DNA from 4 places in the Peribacillus sp. SIMBA_075 genome. Region 2 is predicted to be linked to each of the others. Evidence: riboswitches for the same ligand, from Rfam matches in the RefSeq annotation. Region 2 holds a riboswitch; each other region holds the start of a gene.
The links. Region 2 has a riboswitch for cobalamin ahead of metE (5-methyltetrahydropteroyltriglutamate--homocysteine S-methyltransferase). Riboswitches for the same ligand answer to the same signal wherever they lie in the genome.
Positions count from the first base shown of each region.

Region 1: it holds a riboswitch for cobalamin, as region 2 does, so the genes downstream of both, SB775_RS04625 (ABC transporter substrate-binding protein) here and metE (5-methyltetrahydropteroyltriglutamate--homocysteine S-methyltransferase) in region 2, are expected to answer to the same signal.
Region 3: it holds a riboswitch for cobalamin, as region 2 does, so the genes downstream of both, SB775_RS14445 (ribonucleoside-diphosphate reductase subunit alpha) here and metE (5-methyltetrahydropteroyltriglutamate--homocysteine S-methyltransferase) in region 2, are expected to answer to the same signal.
Region 4: it holds a riboswitch for cobalamin, as region 2 does, so the genes downstream of both, SB775_RS11310 (energy-coupling factor ABC transporter permease) here and metE (5-methyltetrahydropteroyltriglutamate--homocysteine S-methyltransferase) in region 2, are expected to answer to the same signal.

Region 1 is NZ_JAWRYN010000003.1:265,274-269,379, forward strand. Features, by position in the region: gene SB775_RS04615 (heme ABC transporter ATP-binding protein) at 1-362, opposite strand, end outside; gene SB775_RS04620 (FecCD family ABC transporter permease) at 369-1,424, opposite strand; gene SB775_RS04625 (ABC transporter substrate-binding protein) at 1,387-2,352, opposite strand; cobalamin riboswitch at 2,513-2,687, opposite strand; gene SB775_RS04630 (polysaccharide deacetylase family protein) at 2,774-3,667, opposite strand; tRNA gene SB775_RS04635 (tRNA-Arg) at 3,865-3,938, shown strand.
Region 2 is NZ_JAWRYN010000057.1:4,472-8,577, forward strand. Features, by position in the region: gene SB775_RS24770 (aminopeptidase) at 1-79, opposite strand, end outside; gene bcp (thioredoxin-dependent thiol peroxidase) at 91-561, opposite strand; gene SB775_RS24780 (potassium channel family protein) at 624-1,040, opposite strand; cobalamin riboswitch at 1,299-1,490, shown strand; gene metE (5-methyltetrahydropteroyltriglutamate--homocysteine S-methyltransferase) at 1,636-3,945, shown strand; gene SB775_RS24790 (acyl-CoA thioesterase) at 3,938-4,106, shown strand, end outside.
Region 3 is NZ_JAWRYN010000017.1:79,997-84,102, forward strand. Features, by position in the region: gene SB775_RS14430 (SulP family inorganic anion transporter) at 1-57, shown strand, start outside; gene SB775_RS14435 (hypothetical protein) at 143-289, shown strand; gene SB775_RS14440 (manganese-dependent inorganic pyrophosphatase) at 388-1,317, opposite strand; cobalamin riboswitch at 1,611-1,792, shown strand; gene SB775_RS14445 (ribonucleoside-diphosphate reductase subunit alpha) at 1,932-4,106, shown strand, end outside.
Region 4 is NZ_JAWRYN010000011.1:131,408-135,513, reverse strand. Features, by position in the region: gene SB775_RS11325 (energy-coupling factor ABC transporter ATP-binding protein) at 1-625, opposite strand, end outside; gene cbiQ (cobalt ECF transporter T component CbiQ) at 644-1,366, opposite strand; gene SB775_RS11315 (energy-coupling factor ABC transporter substrate-binding protein) at 1,407-1,718, opposite strand; gene SB775_RS11310 (energy-coupling factor ABC transporter permease) at 1,720-2,463, opposite strand; cobalamin riboswitch at 2,643-2,840, opposite strand; cobalamin riboswitch at 3,043-3,232, shown strand; gene SB775_RS11305 ((2Fe-2S) ferredoxin domain-containing protein) at 3,384-3,752, shown strand; gene cobJ (precorrin-3B C(17)-methyltransferase) at 3,767-4,106, shown strand, end outside.

The sequences.
Region 1 (4,106 bases), on a different contig from region 2:
CGTTGGACGATCATTTCATCTTCTGCGGACCAACTATGGAACCAGCCCGTTTGATGGGCATACCTCCCAAGTGAGACCGTCTCTTTTACTGTATAGGAGAAAGCTAATGAGGAATGTTGAGGGAGCACGGCAATGACCTGTGCAAGTTGTTTTGATGAATATTCCTTCAAATCCCTGCCTCTTATCCGTACGCTTCCGTCCTTATAATCAAGCACCCCGCTAAGCATGCTTAAAAGCGTCGTTTTTCCGCTGCCATTAGGACCAAGGATCCCGAATAATTCCCCTTTATGTACATCAAAAGAGATAGAGTCCAAAACAGTTTTGTTGTCATATCCACCTGTTAACCCTTTTACTTCAAGCATCCGTATTTACCCTTCTCTCCGTCTCTTTAATAAAATCAGCGCAAATGCCGGTGCCCCGATAAGTGAGGTGATCACCCCGATCGGCAGTTCCGCTGGGGCAATGATCGTTCGTGCTACAAAATCCGCCAATATTAAGAATCCGCTTCCTATCAACAATGACAACGGAAGCAAATGTTTATGGTCAGGTCCCCAAATCTTCCGGACGAAATGAGGAATGACCAATCCTACAAAACCAATCGCCCCTGAAACGGCAACGGCTGCCCCTGTCAATGTCGAACCGGCTATCAAGATCCACATTTTCCGCCGCTTCACGTTTACACCTAAGTGTTTTGCCCGGTCTTCCCCGAAAGTCATCGCATTCAATTCGCTTGCATTCATGATCAAGGTCAACGAACCAATGATAAAAAACGGCAAAATGATTACGATATAATTCCATCCGCGCATTGAGACGCTTCCCATCAGCCAGCCGATGATTTGTCTTAATTCTTCACCCGTCAGCGCAATCATCAATGAAATGAAGGCACTTAAAAACGAGCTGAAAATGATTCCCGTTAAGATGATCGTTTCCACTTTCATCGACCGATCCATTTTTTTTGCAAAAGTCAGTACGCAGAGCATCGTGAGCACTGAACATAAGATGCTCAATGCCGGAAGAGTATATAAACCGATGAATGGCAGTGATATATTCAAGAATATTGTCAATACGGCGCCGACCGATGCTCCTGAAGAAATACCTAATGTGTAAGGATCAGCGAGCGGGTTCCGGAGCAGTCCCTGAAAGGCTGCCCCGGCAATCGCAAGTGATGCCCCAACCAAACCAGCGAGCAGCACACGCGGCAAGCGGATGTTCATCACGATATTCGTAAGCATCACATCCGGATCGGCAGAAATCGGCAAGTGAAAAATCTCCTTGCCGATTATTTGTATAAGTACGGAAATCGGAACTGGCACCGAACCAAAGGAAATGCCTATCGTCATTGCGAATAACAAAATTAACAACGCAATCAAATAAGCAAACGCCCATTTAGTTGTCAAATTGGTTCGGATAGACTGCTTTTGCAAGTTCCTCTACTCCTTCTATTAAGCGTGGACCGGAACGGGTCACCAAGTCAGAAGGGACATCAAAGACTTGGCCATTCTTAACGGCATTTACGTCTTGCCATCCTTTTCGGCCTGTCACTTCACTTACTGGATCTTTTGTATAATTACCATACGTTGTAATGATGACATCCGGATTTGCAGCAATCATCGACTCTTCATCAATTTTTGCCCAGCCGTCCAATTCAGCAGCAGCGTTATCCGCTGAAATAATATGAAGCATTTCATCCATGAAGGTATTTTTTCCAGGTGTATATATATCCGGTGATGGCGAAACCTCAATTAAAACGGTCTTCCTATCCGCTTCCTTAACGGATTTGACTTTTTCCTGAATATCCTTGAGCTTCGTTTTCATATCCGCAACGATTTCGCTTGCCTTATCATTTTCCCCCGTTGCCTTTCCAATCATTTCAATAGATTCATAGACTTGGTCAAAGCTTTGTGCATCATTGACTACAAGGACATCTATTCCAGCATCCTTAAGCTGCTTTAATCCCTCATTTGAATTATGGGCACTTGATGCATGGGCAAGAACAAGGTCAGGCTTCATGGAGACAATCAGCTCCGTGTTCATTTCCATTCCGCCAACTTTTTTAATTTTTTTCGTTTCTTCCGGGTAATTATCATTGTCGGAAACACCAACGACCTTTTTACCTAAACCAAGTGCAAATACCACTTCTGTATTACTTGGTATCAACGTAACGATTTTCTTCGGTTTTTGTTCTATCGTTACTTTTTCGCCCGTTGCATCTTTAATCGTAATCGGGAAAGCGTCGTGTTGAGCATGATTCGTTTGCTGCTTTTCTTTTCCTTCATCAGTAGCGTCACTGCAGCCAACCATCATGCCTGCAGTCAGTAACATCAACAATATCAAACCAAAAATCTTCTTCATTTTCATTCCCCACAATCTTTTCATTTAATTTCTTCACCTAATAATCTCGGAAGGCACCCAAAACAAAAAGCACCTCCCGTTAAACGGAAGATGCTTGTATGGCAACAATATCATTACGGACTCTTAGGGTCTGCCACACACCTTCCCATCCGCGTAGGTTACAGGTGTACGAATCTTGGCAGGTCTCCTGGCTCATGGTCATCGTCAACGGCACCTTCCCATATCCCATACAGTGGTACACAGCCGTCAGCTCCCAAATACAGTGGCGGGACCGCGCTGGCATTTCACCAGCTTCCCTTTTAAGTCATTAAGACACCAAATCGTTCATATGTATATAATTTTCACTGCCTTCATTATACACCATGTTAGAATCGATTATTATATGATTTTTCTGAACAAGTTTGAAATGCACCGTCCATTTTCAATGATTTGAAGCATTTTCTATCAGCGACGCGAACCCATCTACTGATAATCCAGGTGAAATCCGAACTCGATGCAAGGCATACATCCCTTGGTCCCTTGAAGCTCCTCCAGGTTCAGTAGTGACTGCCATCTTGTATCCAGCTTCTTCTGAAAGCCTGAGACTCTCTTCATTATAACGACCAACTGGATAGGAAAGCACTGTCGTGTCCTGTTGCAGGATACGATCGAACAGATCCTTTGACTGGACCATTTCCGCTTCTTGCTGCTCTGACGTCATTCGGTTCAGCTCCAAATGGTTGATAGTATGACTTTCGATCGAAATCCCCTTCCCGCTCATCTCCATCATTTGATTTTCAGTCAGGTGATGACCTTTATCGATGGACTTCCCGATCATGAAGACAGTCGCTTTCATATCATATTCTTTTAGTATATGGAAAGCTTCCGTGTAGTTATCTGTATAGCCATCATCAAAAGTAAGCCAGACACACTTTTCACTTGGCATCCGATTTTCGGTTAAAACGAGAAATGCTTCTTCAGGGGATAATGTATAGTAACCATTTTCCCGAAGCCAGGTCATTTGTAATCGGAATTCCTCTTTTGGTACCCGAAGGCCATTGCCTTCAGAAATGCTATGATACATCAATATTGGAAGCTGTACCGCGGACTCGGCCGTTATCCAGTCTCTCGTATCGATTCGTTCAGTATATAATTCGTCCTCTGAATCCTGCCCAGTGTCATTCTTCGCTGCTGCAGCCACTTCAATGTTACCTTCCGTGATCGGCGCAGCCGTCTTTGTGCCTATACCCTCTAAAATCCCTTGTGAGCATCCCGGTAAAATTAAAATCCCCAGCAGCGTCACCATCCATAAAACTCTATAATTCCCCACTATCATTCTCCTAATTTTTTCTAGCATAATAGTACCAGAAAACCAGGAAATAATAAAGTATTCCATTTAATGAAGAGTAAGGAAACAGGAGAGCTGAGTGCCCCCTAAGCGTCTAGATGTTTTTTTTCATAATTATTATTGCTATTAACTTGAAAAGTTTGCCTATAAGAAATATAATAAATAAGTCGTCGACTTTTTTATATGTCCCAGTAGCTCAGCAGGATAGAGCGACAGCCTCCTAAGCTGTAGGTCGTAGGTTCGATTCCTATCTGGGACGCTAAAGTTTATAAGCCCTGTTATAATGCGGTTTCTCCGTGTTGTAGCAGGGTTTTTTTCTGTTGGCATGACCATAAAAGCCGTAAATTGTATGTAGGATAAAAGCACTTCTGTACGTAGGAAACAGTGATATTCCATTTCACTATTATCTTTCTATGTCTGGAGGTGC
Region 2 (4,106 bases):
GGATTCTCTCTTTTGGCTTTAATTGTATCGAGTGATGAATCAGCCTGGCAGCAAGCTTCGTTATTCGCTCATCCTTCATTTGCCTGTCCCTTATTTTTTGAGGTCGCGAAGAGTTTCAAGAGCTTCTTCGACGTGGCCTTTTACTTTTACCTTACGCCATTCTTTGACTATCTTACCTGCCCTATCAATCAGGAATGTTGAACGTTCAATGCCCATATACTCCTTGCCGAAATTCTTTTTCAATTGCCACACATCAAATGATTCAGCGGCTTCATGATTTTCGTCAGCTAGAAGCAGAAAAGGCAATCCATGTTTTTCGATGAACTTTTCATGTCGTGCCGCTGGGTCTGGGCTGATACCAATGATGACAGCGTCCAATTCCTCAAATTGCTCATTGTGGTCCCGGAAATCACAGGCCTCCGTCGTGCATCCTGGCGTCATGTCTTTTGGATAAAAATATAAAACAATGTATTTCCCCTTAAAATCCGATAGGGAAACCATTTCACCATTGTTTGCTGGGAGTTGAAAATCAGGTGCTTTTTCTCCAATTTTAACAGTCATATTGAACCCTCCATTTCTTTCATTATGGTAAGAGTACCCAATAATCGAAAGAAATACAACTTTCATTTATTCCTTCTTTCCTGATCTAAATCAATCACCGTCCGAATTACAAACGCGGCCGGGAGCGTATAGCCGATGAATGCCTGGATTGTCGCAATCATCCTGCCTACGCCTATCGGGGATATATCCCCATACCCTACAGAAAACATCGTCATCGCACTAAAATAAAAAGAAGTCTTCAGTTGCTCGTAAAAACTGCCGTCCAAACGATTGCCCATATCAAGAATCACTGAATGATTCTGAAGCTCGTATAATAAATAAATCAGTGCAAATCCAACTAATATCGTCGCATATAAATTGCCAAGCCACAGCATATCCTCCAGAGAAAACTTTTTTCCTCCCGACTCAACAAGAAATAAGGTACGAATGCTCATCACCATGCAAAAAATGATTCCTGCAATCAAGATGTAGAAAGTCATCCCCCACGCCCCATTTCAAAACGCCACTCCCTCTATACATACTCCCTGTCCAAACAATATATTCTTTCTTAGGGACAGACTTTATCCTTATCACTAACACATTCTAAACGCATTTGTCAGGAATTCGGGACCTTATCCCGAATCTTTTTCATGTTGACCCTTTTAGTCGGATATGTTAAGGTTGTCTAAATATTTATAATAATTTTTATTTTATAAATATTCGCCGCCTGCAATCAGTTTATCAGCAGGTTTTGTGAAATTTCATATGTGGAAATAGGTTCCTAATTTTCATTAGGATTAAAAGGGAAGCCCGGTGTAATTCCGGCACGGTCCCGCCACTGTAATGGGAATGTTAGCGCCATCCAATATGCCACTGATCAACGGATCGGGAAGGCCCGTCGCTAATGATATTCCCTAAGTCAGGAGACCTGCCTATTTCGACAACACTGTTTTAACCTACGGGAGATAGGGAGGTGTTAGGGACCTTATAATTGTAAGGGGCATTCTGCATGCCTCTTTATTTTAAGCATTTCTAACTTTCTCTTTTGACGGTTAGGGATGCTTTTTTATTGTTCAATTAAATGAATGTAGGAGGATGGGAATTTTGAAAAGCAGCAGTTTGGGTTACCCGCGAATCGGGGAAAATCGTGAATGGAAACGTACATTAGAAGCTTACTGGTCCGGTAAAATCGATGAAGCAGAATTTACGGCACAACTAAAAGCCATCCGTTTAGGCAACTTACAAAAACAGAAGAAACGAGGCATTGATATCATTCCTGCCAACGACTTCACTTTATATGATCAAATGCTGGATATGTCCGTCATGTTCGGTCTTGTTCCTGAACGTTATTCAGCCTATGAAGGCGGATGCGTTCCCCTTTCCGTTTATTATTCAATGGCCCGTGGAAACAATGACGAAGTCGCTTCCGAAATGACGAAATGGTTCAATACGAACTATCACTATATTGTCCCTGAATTAAACCTGTCACAGCTGACTTTAACAGAAAATAAACCACTTGCAGCATATCGGGAGGCCAAGGAAAAGCTAGGGATTGAAACGAAACCCGTGTTGATCGGACCTTATACTTTCATCTCCCTTTCCAAAGGCTTCAATAAAAAAGATATCCCTGGCATCATCCTGAGCCTACTTCCCCTTTACACGCAAATCCTTCAAGAGTTGGAGCAAGAAGGCGTGAAGTGGGTTCAAATGGACGAACCTTCTCTTGTTTCATCCATTTCCAAAGATGATATGCAAACTGTTACTTACCTCTATGAAAAACTGAATGAAGCAGCACCAAACCTGAACATCATGCTACAAACATACTTTGATGCCGTGGAGCATTACCAAGAAGTCATCGAATTACAAGTCCAAGGAATCGGTCTTGATTTTGTACATGATAAAGGGAGGAATCTAAGTAATCTTGAAGCATTCGGTTTCCCGAAGGACAAAGTGCTTGCTGCAGGTGTGATTGACGGAAAAAACATTTGGCTATCTGATTTATCAAAAAAAATCCAATTGATTGAGACTCTTAAGAAAAAGGTAGCTGAAGACCAAATCTGGCTTCAGCCCTCTTGTTCCCTGCTTCATGTCCCAGTGACCGTTCGTAATGAAACCGCCCTTTCAAAAGAAGTGAAAGAGGCCCTCGCTTTCGCTGATGAGAAACTTGAGGAAATCATACTCTTGGTCAAAGGGAATAATCAAGGCTTTGAAGCAATCGCCGAAAAAGTCGATGCTAATAAATTTACGGTTCAAACGTTAGCAAGTTCAAATGCACGGAATCATGGGAATGTACAATCCAATGTCGAAAAGGTTAAAACCAGGAACGTCGGCCGTCAGCTTCCATTTAAAGAACGTTACCAAAAACAACAGGAATTTTTCAAATTGCCTTTTCTTCCTTCGACTACGATCGGCAGCTTTCCACAGACATTTGAAGTTAAACAAGCACGTGGGAAATTCAAAAGAGGAGAATGGACCGCTTCCCAATATGAAACATTCGTTAACGAAGAAATCGGCAGGTGGATTGATATCCAAGAAGAAATCGGCTTGGATGTTCTTGTACACGGGGAATTCGAACGGACGGATATGGTTGAATACTTCGGCCATAAGTTAGGCGGATTCGTCTTTCTAGAAAAGGGCTGGGTACAATCCTATGGGTCCCGCTGCGTGAAACCACCAGTCATCTACGGCGACATCGATTTCATCGAACCGATGACAGTCAGGGAAAGTGTATACGCACAATCACTGACGAACAAGACGGTAAAGGGCATGCTAACAGGTCCTGTCACGATTTTGAACTGGTCATTTGTCCGTGATGATATTTCCAGGGAGAATGTTTGCTACCAACTGGCACTTGCTTTGGAAAAAGAAGTCATTGCATTGGAATCGGCTGGAATCAAAATGATCCAAGTTGATGAGCCTGCACTTAGGGAAGGTCTGCCATTGAAAAAAACCGATCGCGATGAGTATTTGAACTGGGCTGTTAATTCGTTCTTGATATCCACATCAAGCGTCGAGGATACAACCCAAATTCACACGCATATGTGCTATTGCGACTTCAACAGTTTCATGGATGTCATCTCCTCCCTTGATGCCGATGTAATTTCCATCGAAACATCCCGTAGCCATGGAGAGCTTGCTTCCGCATTCGAAGAAAGGACATACGAAAAAGGTATTGGCCTTGGTGTGTATGATATTCACAGCCCGCGTGTGCCGGCAGTGGACGAAATGGTCGATATGATTGAACGGGGCATCAAGGTACTGGATAAAGACCAGTTTTGGATCAATCCCGACTGCGGCCTGAAAACAAGGGGTATCCCGGAAACCGTCGCTTCCCTGAAAAACATGGTCGAAGCAGCAAAAATCGTCCGTGAAAACCTTTTAGCTAAACCAAAAGCTTATGATTGAAAAGAACGTTGCCCATCCAACACAGCAGTCACGGACATTTTTAACCGACCTTGTTTTTCCACCGGATACAAATCATCACAATACCATCTTTGGCGGAAAGGTAATGGCCTATGTTGATAAAATAGCCTGCATTTCAGCTATGCGCCATTGTCGAAAACCCG
Region 3 (4,106 bases), on a different contig from region 2:
GAGGAGAGTTCGTTATTGCTTGAAAAACTCGCCACCTCAGAAAGTAAAATATCTTGAAAAAGTATAATTCTGCTGAATAGAAACTTTTCAAACCGACAAAATAGATAACATGAAATATTTCCTTTTGAAAGGAGCGAAAAGCATGACATCCGATCAGGATTATACAGCAGCGAATCTGTCACCAGATTTATTGAATGAACTGAAAAGCTTTGAAAGCAAACTTGGCGAGGAAGCCAATAAAGAACTGATTGTCATCGCCTATGAAAAAGAAAAGGAAACCTTAAATTAAAAAAAAAGACTCAAACACCTTTAAATGGATGGTTGAGTCTTTTTTTGATGTACAGAAAAGGGGGCCCAAAGTATTGAATGGGCACCCCTTTTCCAATATTATTTACTGAATACGTCCGTTAAAACCGGAACGATTTGTTTTTTACGCGATACAACGCCCTCTAAGACGGCAATGTTATTGTTTAATGAAACGTCATATGCCTTTTCCACTGCATCAGCCGCTTTTCCAAGAGCCAAGGCCACAGAATCATTGGTCAAGATATCCGTTACGACGAATAGGAATAAATCCAATTCCTTCACAGCGATGACCGATTCAATGGCTGCTTCTATTTCAGCTTGCTTAGCAAGAACTTCGTTCGGATCTACAGCATTGACCTGAGCTATCTCAACTTTAGCCATTCCCATGGAGAATTCTTTTGCATCAAGAGTGATTAACTGGGCAATCGTCTTGTCGCTCAAGTCAGCTCCCGCCTTCAACATTTCCAAGCCATATGTTTCAGCGTTTACTCCCGCAATATCAGCCAGTTCCATAGCTGCTGCAACGTCTTGCTCTGTGCATGTCGGGGATTTGAACAATAAAGAATCGGAAATTATGGCAGATAGCATAAGTCCGGCGATCGCTTTAGGGACTTCAATGCCGTTTTCTTTATAGATTTTATTTAAAATCGTTGCCGTACAGCCAACTGGCTCCGCACGGTAATATAAAGGATCGCTTGTTTCAAAGTTAGCGATACGGTGATGGTCGATAACTTCCAACACACGGACTTGGTCAATATCTTCTGCACTTTGCTGGCGTTCGTTGTGGTCGACCAGAATCACGCCATCCGCTTCCCCTGCCACTTTTTCCACAAGGCGGGGAGCTTCGAATTTGAATTGGTCCAACGCATATTGAGTTTCACCATTCACTTCACCCAGACGAACTGGTTCAGCGTTGATACCTAGTTGCTTTTTAAGATCTGCATAAGCGATTGCTGAACAGATTGTGTCTGTATCCGGGTTTTTATGTCCAAAAACTAATACTTTTTCCAAGATTTTAACCCCTTTTTCATAAATATTTTTCCGCGAATCCCCTCATCGCAATAAGGGAGACCCACCTTTACTATACACTTTATTTTAACACAAAATCCCGTAAATTCAGTGCTCGAATTACCCATTCCCCAATAAAATCTTTCATTCTCAATCCCTCTACCTTCACTTTGTCAATAGATAAGGGTTGGTTTTTCTCAAATATATTAGTTGAATTATCATCGTATATGGCTTACGATAATATAAGCAGAAATACTAGATATTGATTACACAAACAATACTAATAACTATATATAGAATATTTTATAATCCAAGGTGCCAGTGATGGCTGAAAAGGGAATCCGGTGTAAACCCGGAACTGTCCCCGCAACTGTAAATGTGACGAAATGAGAAACCACTGTATAGCTCTCTCTATACGGGAAGGACTCAAAGTAGGATGATCATGAGTCAGGAGACCTGCCTTGATTTTTTCATGTTTCTTATTCTTCGGGGATTGAGATGATGAAACGATAGTATAATGGCTATTTTTTCATGGTTCCTTTATTCTATCGTTTGATTCGCTCAATCCATTTGGGCGGTTTTTTTATTTTAGCGGAAGTTTACAAGGAGGATTATTAATGACTCAAACATATAACTCTACCATAAGCGAAAATGACACCGAAACGAATTCAATCCAGCTTGAGATGTTATCAAAGGAATTCGAAGGCCGTCTCGATATGGAAAAGTTCAAAAAGCGTTTTATAAAATGGCTTGATCGCAAAAGTGACTCAACCGATGAACAGGCATCAAAAAAACTGATTCAGCTCGCTCTTGAAAGTGTGGATATAGATGCTCCCGATTGGACGTTCGTTGCTGCAGCAGAACTATTGAATACGATGTATAGGGATGCACAGGCAAATCGAGGTTATGAAGGCATGAGTTATGGCCCATTCTATGAACTGATCACGGAACTCTCGCAACTTTCAGAAGGCCAGCGTTATCCCATTTATAAATCAGAACTGCTAGCTTCTTATACGAAAGCGGAAATTGAGGAATTGGGTTCGGTGATCGACCCGGAAAAGGATAAATTATTTTCTTACATAGGCATTTACTTATTAAACGATCGCTACCTAGCCCGCCCAAAAAAAGACAAGGTCTACGAACTGCCTCAAGAGCGCTTCATGATCATCGCGATGGAAATCATGCGAATGGAAAAAACGGAGCATCGTCTTCAACTAATAAAAGAAGCTTACTGGGCTATGTCCAACCTTTATATGACTGTTGCGACGCCTACTCTATCCAATGCAGGTAAAACGCATGGACAGTTAAGCTCTTGTTTTATCGACGCAATTGAGGATTCCATTGACGGCATCTATCTATCTAACTACGATGCTGCAAAAGTATCAAAATTCGGCGGCGGTGTAGGTCTTTACGTTGGTAAGATTCGTTCGCTTGGTTCTGATATCCGAGGTTTCTCTGGAAACAGTTCCGGCACGACTCCCTGGATCCGGCTATTCAACCAGACAGCTGTCAGTGTCGATCAATTGGGGCAACGTAAAGGTGCCATCGCGATTTACTTGGATGCCTGGCATAAAGATATTATGAGCTTTCTTGATTTGAAGACCCAAAACGGGGATGACAGATTAAAAGCCCATGATATTTTTACAGGTGTATGTATTCCTGATTTGTTCATGGAGGCTGTACGCGACAGAAAAGAATGGTATCTTTTCGATCCGCATACCATCAAACAAACCCTTGGATTCTCACTTGAAGATCTTTATGACGAGAAGAAAGGCGAAGGAAGCTTCAGGAATCATTATGCACTTGCTGTCGAGGCCGCAGAAAACGGTACACTTCCAAACTATAGCTTTGAAAAAATCAATGCGATGGACATCATGAAAAGCATCATGATTTCTCAATTAGAAGAAGGCGTACCATATATGTTCTACCGCGATGAAGTGAACCGGAAGAATCCGAATAAACATAAAGGCATGATTTATTGTTCTAACCTTTGTACGGAGATTGCTCAAAACTTAAGCCCTTCGACGATCACGGATGAATATGAAACAGAAGATGGAGATGTCGTTGTGGTCCGTAAAAGCGGCGATTTCGTTGTCTGCAACCTATCATCCATTAACTTGCCCCGTGCGGTGAGCAGCGATGTTTTGGAGAGGTTAATTCCCATTCAGATCCGGATGCTGGATAACGTCATTGATGTCAATAATCTTCCGGTCAAGCAAGCATCCATCTCGAACAAACGTTACCGGGCAATTGGTCTAGGAACGTTTGGATGGCATCATTTACTTGCCACTCAGAATATTTATTGGGAATCGGATGAGGCTGTTCACTATGCCGATGCTTTATACGAAAAGATCGCTTACTTAACAATCAAAGCATCCAACGAGTTGGCCAAGGAAAAGGGATCATACCCATATTTCGAAGGATCCGATTGGCATACAGGGGAATATTTCGAACTTCGTGACTATACAGATCAAAAATGGATGGATTTAAAAGCAGATGTGCAGGAGCACGGTACCCGTAATGGATATTTAATGGCTATTGCCCCCAATTCATCGACTGCTAAAATCGGTAATTCAACGGATGGAATCGATCCTTTGTATGAAATTGAATTTTACGAGGAAAAGAAAAACTTCAAATTCAAGGTGACCGCACCAGGATTGACGCCAAATACGTATGAATATTATAAAAAGACCCGCTTTAATTTGGACCAACTGGAGAGCATCAGGCAAAATGCAGCCCGCCAACGCCATATTGACCAAGCAATCAGCTTTAATCTGTATGTACACAACACA
Region 4 (4,106 bases), on a different contig from region 2:
CAGCCCATTGATAGGCCAAATTAACATCATGGGTTGATAGAATTATCGTTTTGTCAGGATGGTGAATACTGTCCAGCAGAGACATGATCTGTCGGGAGAAATAAGGATCCAATCCAGCGGTAGGCTCGTCCAAGAGCCAGACATCGGGTTCCATGGCTAGTACGCCTGCAATGGCGACACGTTTTTTTTGCCCTAAGCTCAAAAAATGGGTGGGTCTGTCCTTTAATTCCGTTACTTCCGTTTGAGCCATCGCCCATTGTACTTTCTCGCGGACTACGTTTCTTTCCCATCCTAAATTCATCGGTCCAAACGAAATATCCTGTTGCACATTAGCGGAAAAAAGCTGAGAATCAGGATCTTGAAAAACGATCCCGACTTGTTTTCTTAATGATAATAATGCTTTACGGTCATATTTAATTTTCTTGCCCTTATATCTGATGGTTCCTGATGTTGGTTGTAAAAGACCGTTTAAATGGAGGAACAGAGTCGATTTGCCGGCTCCATTATTGCCTAATAATGCAATCTTTTTACCTTGTTGAACCGTTAGTGAAAGATCTTTTATAGCGAACGTTCCATCTGGGAATTGATGGGTGAGGCCCTCTATATTAAAAATATGCTCTTCCATTTTTGAATTGCCTCCAATTTACATATATCCATAAATAAAGATTAAGCTTCCTAGTATGATAATGGCGATCAGCCAATTGCGGGAGGAATAGGTGTAAGTATCATCGATAAATGATAGGTTTTCCTGATATCCTCTTGCATTCATGGCCATCGTCAATTGCGCAGAGCGCTGGAATACTCCCAAAAATAATGATGAGATTAGTAACCCGAGAGAGCGAATGCCTTGCCTTATCGAGCCATATCCAAGTCGTGAAGCTTGTGATAGGTGAATGGCCAAAGCTGTATCTAAAAAAATAAAGATGAAGCGATAGGTCAATTCTATTAAATCGATCAATAAAGACGGCAATTTAAGTTTCCGCAGCACGGATAGAATGACGGTAATGGGTGTTGTTAAGGTTAAGAAATATAAACAGCTTATACTGGCAAATACGACAGTGATCAAATTGATCACTGTACCAATGCTGTCATCGCTGATGAATATTTGCCAGTTTCCGGCTTTCCAAGACCACCATATATTGGATATTGAAGTGGGTTTGCTTGTAAAAGAAAAAAGGATTGTAATTGTACCTGATAATATAAAGAACCCCGGTAGTAAGAGTAATTTCAGATAATAAGAAAGTGGGATTCTTGCCGCAAAAATGATTAAAGCACTCATCACCGTAAAAGTGATGAGCGAAACGGCCATATCCCTTACAGTTAAGGAAAAAAGCAAAAGGGAGAGTGCAAAAATCATTTTTTCCAACGGATGTTCATCCTTTAGCCCATTGAAATAGGCATATTTATCAATGAGTAACATGCTTGGATTCTTCGGGCATGGCTTGTTTGGCTTGCTTATTCCTTTGTCTCATTACGCCAATGAAATATCCAATGAAACCAGCTCCGATTGCAGCTTGCAGCGCAAATAATAAGCTTTCTGTTTCTGCACCTGGTGGCTCCCAAATACTGTTGAACCATGGCTTATATTCCGGATGGATATTTGTGATGGCTTCTTCAGCTTCGCCGTCGGCACCGCCAAATTCCGTTCCTTGTTGGGTGATTAACGGTATGGTAGCAAGAATGACAACCAGGAAAAGCAGCAGTAAACTTTTTTTCATATTAACGGGCCTCCTTAGATAAAACTCGCAGCAATTTCAATTCGCCTAGATTGTATTTTTTTAAGAAATTCATCACAACGACTGTCAATAATCCCTCGCTGATTGCCAAGGGAATTTGGGTCAGGGCAAAAATCCCTGCAAACTTAGTGAATGAGGCCATGAATCCCCCTACCTCGGATGGAAAAGCAAGAGCAAGTTGAACGGAAGTTACCACATAGGTTCCTAAATCTCCAAAAGCAGCTGCCAAGAAAACGGCAAGAGAAAAAGACCACCCCAATTTAGTTGCGCCCTTGAAGACAAAGTAAGAAATGAACGGTCCGCATACTGCCATGGAAAATGCATTGGCCCCTAATGTCGTCAACCCTCCGTGAGCCAGTAATACAGCTTGAAATAACAGTACGATGGAACCCACGACACTCATGGCCAATGGTCCGAATAATATGGAACCCAAACCAACTCCTGTAGGGTGTGAAGAACTTCCCGTAACGGAAGGAATCTTCAGGGCCGATAATATGAATACAAATGCTCCCGATAGGCCGAGTATCATTTTTGTTTCTGGGTTTTCCTTTACTTTGGACCTAATCGACCGGTAACCCAAGATTAAAAATGGAAGGATAATGGCCCACCAGAATATGGCCCATTCAATCGGTAAAAATCCCTCCATAATATGCATGGCCATAGCACGTTTTGGTACAAGAAGCAATAAAATGACAAAATAAAGAATTTTCCAATTGTCTTTTTTCATTCTTTCTCCTTTCAACACTTTTAATTTTTTCTAATCAAGGCTTTTAGAAGAAAAGCGGCGCCCAACATAAAAAGCACTTCTCTAAAAAAGAAAGAAGTGCGTAATGAACAGGAATTCCATAGCATAAACCAACCACGGGCTATTCTGCCTGATCCGCACACCCATCCTCGTAGGCTGAAACAGTTTCACGCTTCATGGCAGGTCTCCTGGCTTTGGTTCATCATCCCATTACATCCTTCCCATCTCATTTGACAGTGGATTAACCTTAAGGCAATAGGACTTCCCTTTACAGTGGCGGGACCGCTCCGGATTTTCACCGGCTTCCCTTTTAAGCTGAATTTCCGAGAAAATTCAACACCATAAAACTTATGTAATTATTTTGAAAAATCTCGTATAGTTTATCATAAAGAAATAATTCCAGCTACACTCTCTTTTTTTTTTTTAGGCTAATAACGCAGAGAAGCGAGGCATGGTGCTGGATTTACCCTATTAAACTTTTCTAAACAGTCGGAATAAACTTTGAATTTTGCTAAAGTTGTTATATGATAGATAAAGTTAGCTAGAAATGTATAATAAAACCAAATATTTCATTTTAAAAGTGCTCTTGTGTGAATTATCAAGGGATAATAGGGAAATCGGTGAAAATCCGATGCAGCCCCCGCTACTGTAAACGCTGATGAAATTGTCGATGACCACTGGCTTAATGCCGGGAAGGGACAAAGTAAAATGAAGCGTAAGCCAGGAAACCTGCTTTTGAAATTGTATGATACTTTTCGGAGGGAAAGGTAGAAGGACTATGACGATTTTGGGAGATTCAGCATATTTGCCGAAGGCTCCTCATTCATATAGTTTTTTTAAAACCTTAACTCTTATGTTAAGGTTTTTTATTTTGCCTTTTCCCTGAACTCAGGAGGAAGAAGATGACTACTTGGAACTTGCAGGGTACTAATACGCATCTGTTGATTTGCAATGGAAGCAGTTGCATGAAAAAAGGCGGGGAAGAAGTAACCCAAGCGATTCGCGATGAAATTACTTCAAAGGGACTGGATATGAAAGTTCATACAACCAGGACACGCTGTAACGGAAGATGTAAGGACGCCTGCGTTGTAATTGAGTATCCCCAAGGGAGATGGTATCGGGTGGATACCCCAGATTACGGTCGGAAGATTGTAAGTAATATCGATGATGGGGAGTTTGTGCCACAGATGATCTACCAATTCAGTGATGGGGAAATGATCCCTAATCCAGATTTTCCTGCTCATACGGGTATTTCAAAGAACAAATCGTAAAAGGAGATGTCTTAATGAGTACTAACGGTAAATTATTCGTCGTGGGCTTTGGGCCAGGGAATTTTGAACACATTACCAAACGTGCTGTCGAAGCCCTTCAAGAAAGTGACTACATCATTGGTTATAAGACTTATGTTGAACTCATTCAGGGACTGCTTACAGATCAAACGATTATTAGTACGGGAATGACTGAAGAAGTATCACGTGCTCAGGAAGCAGTGAAACAAGCGGAGCTGGGAAAGAAAGTGGCTGTAATTTCCAGTGGTGATGCCGGAGTGTACGGGATGGCAGGGCTGGTTTATGAAGTATTGATTGAAAAAGGGTGGAAAGAAGATACTGGAGTGGGCATTGAAG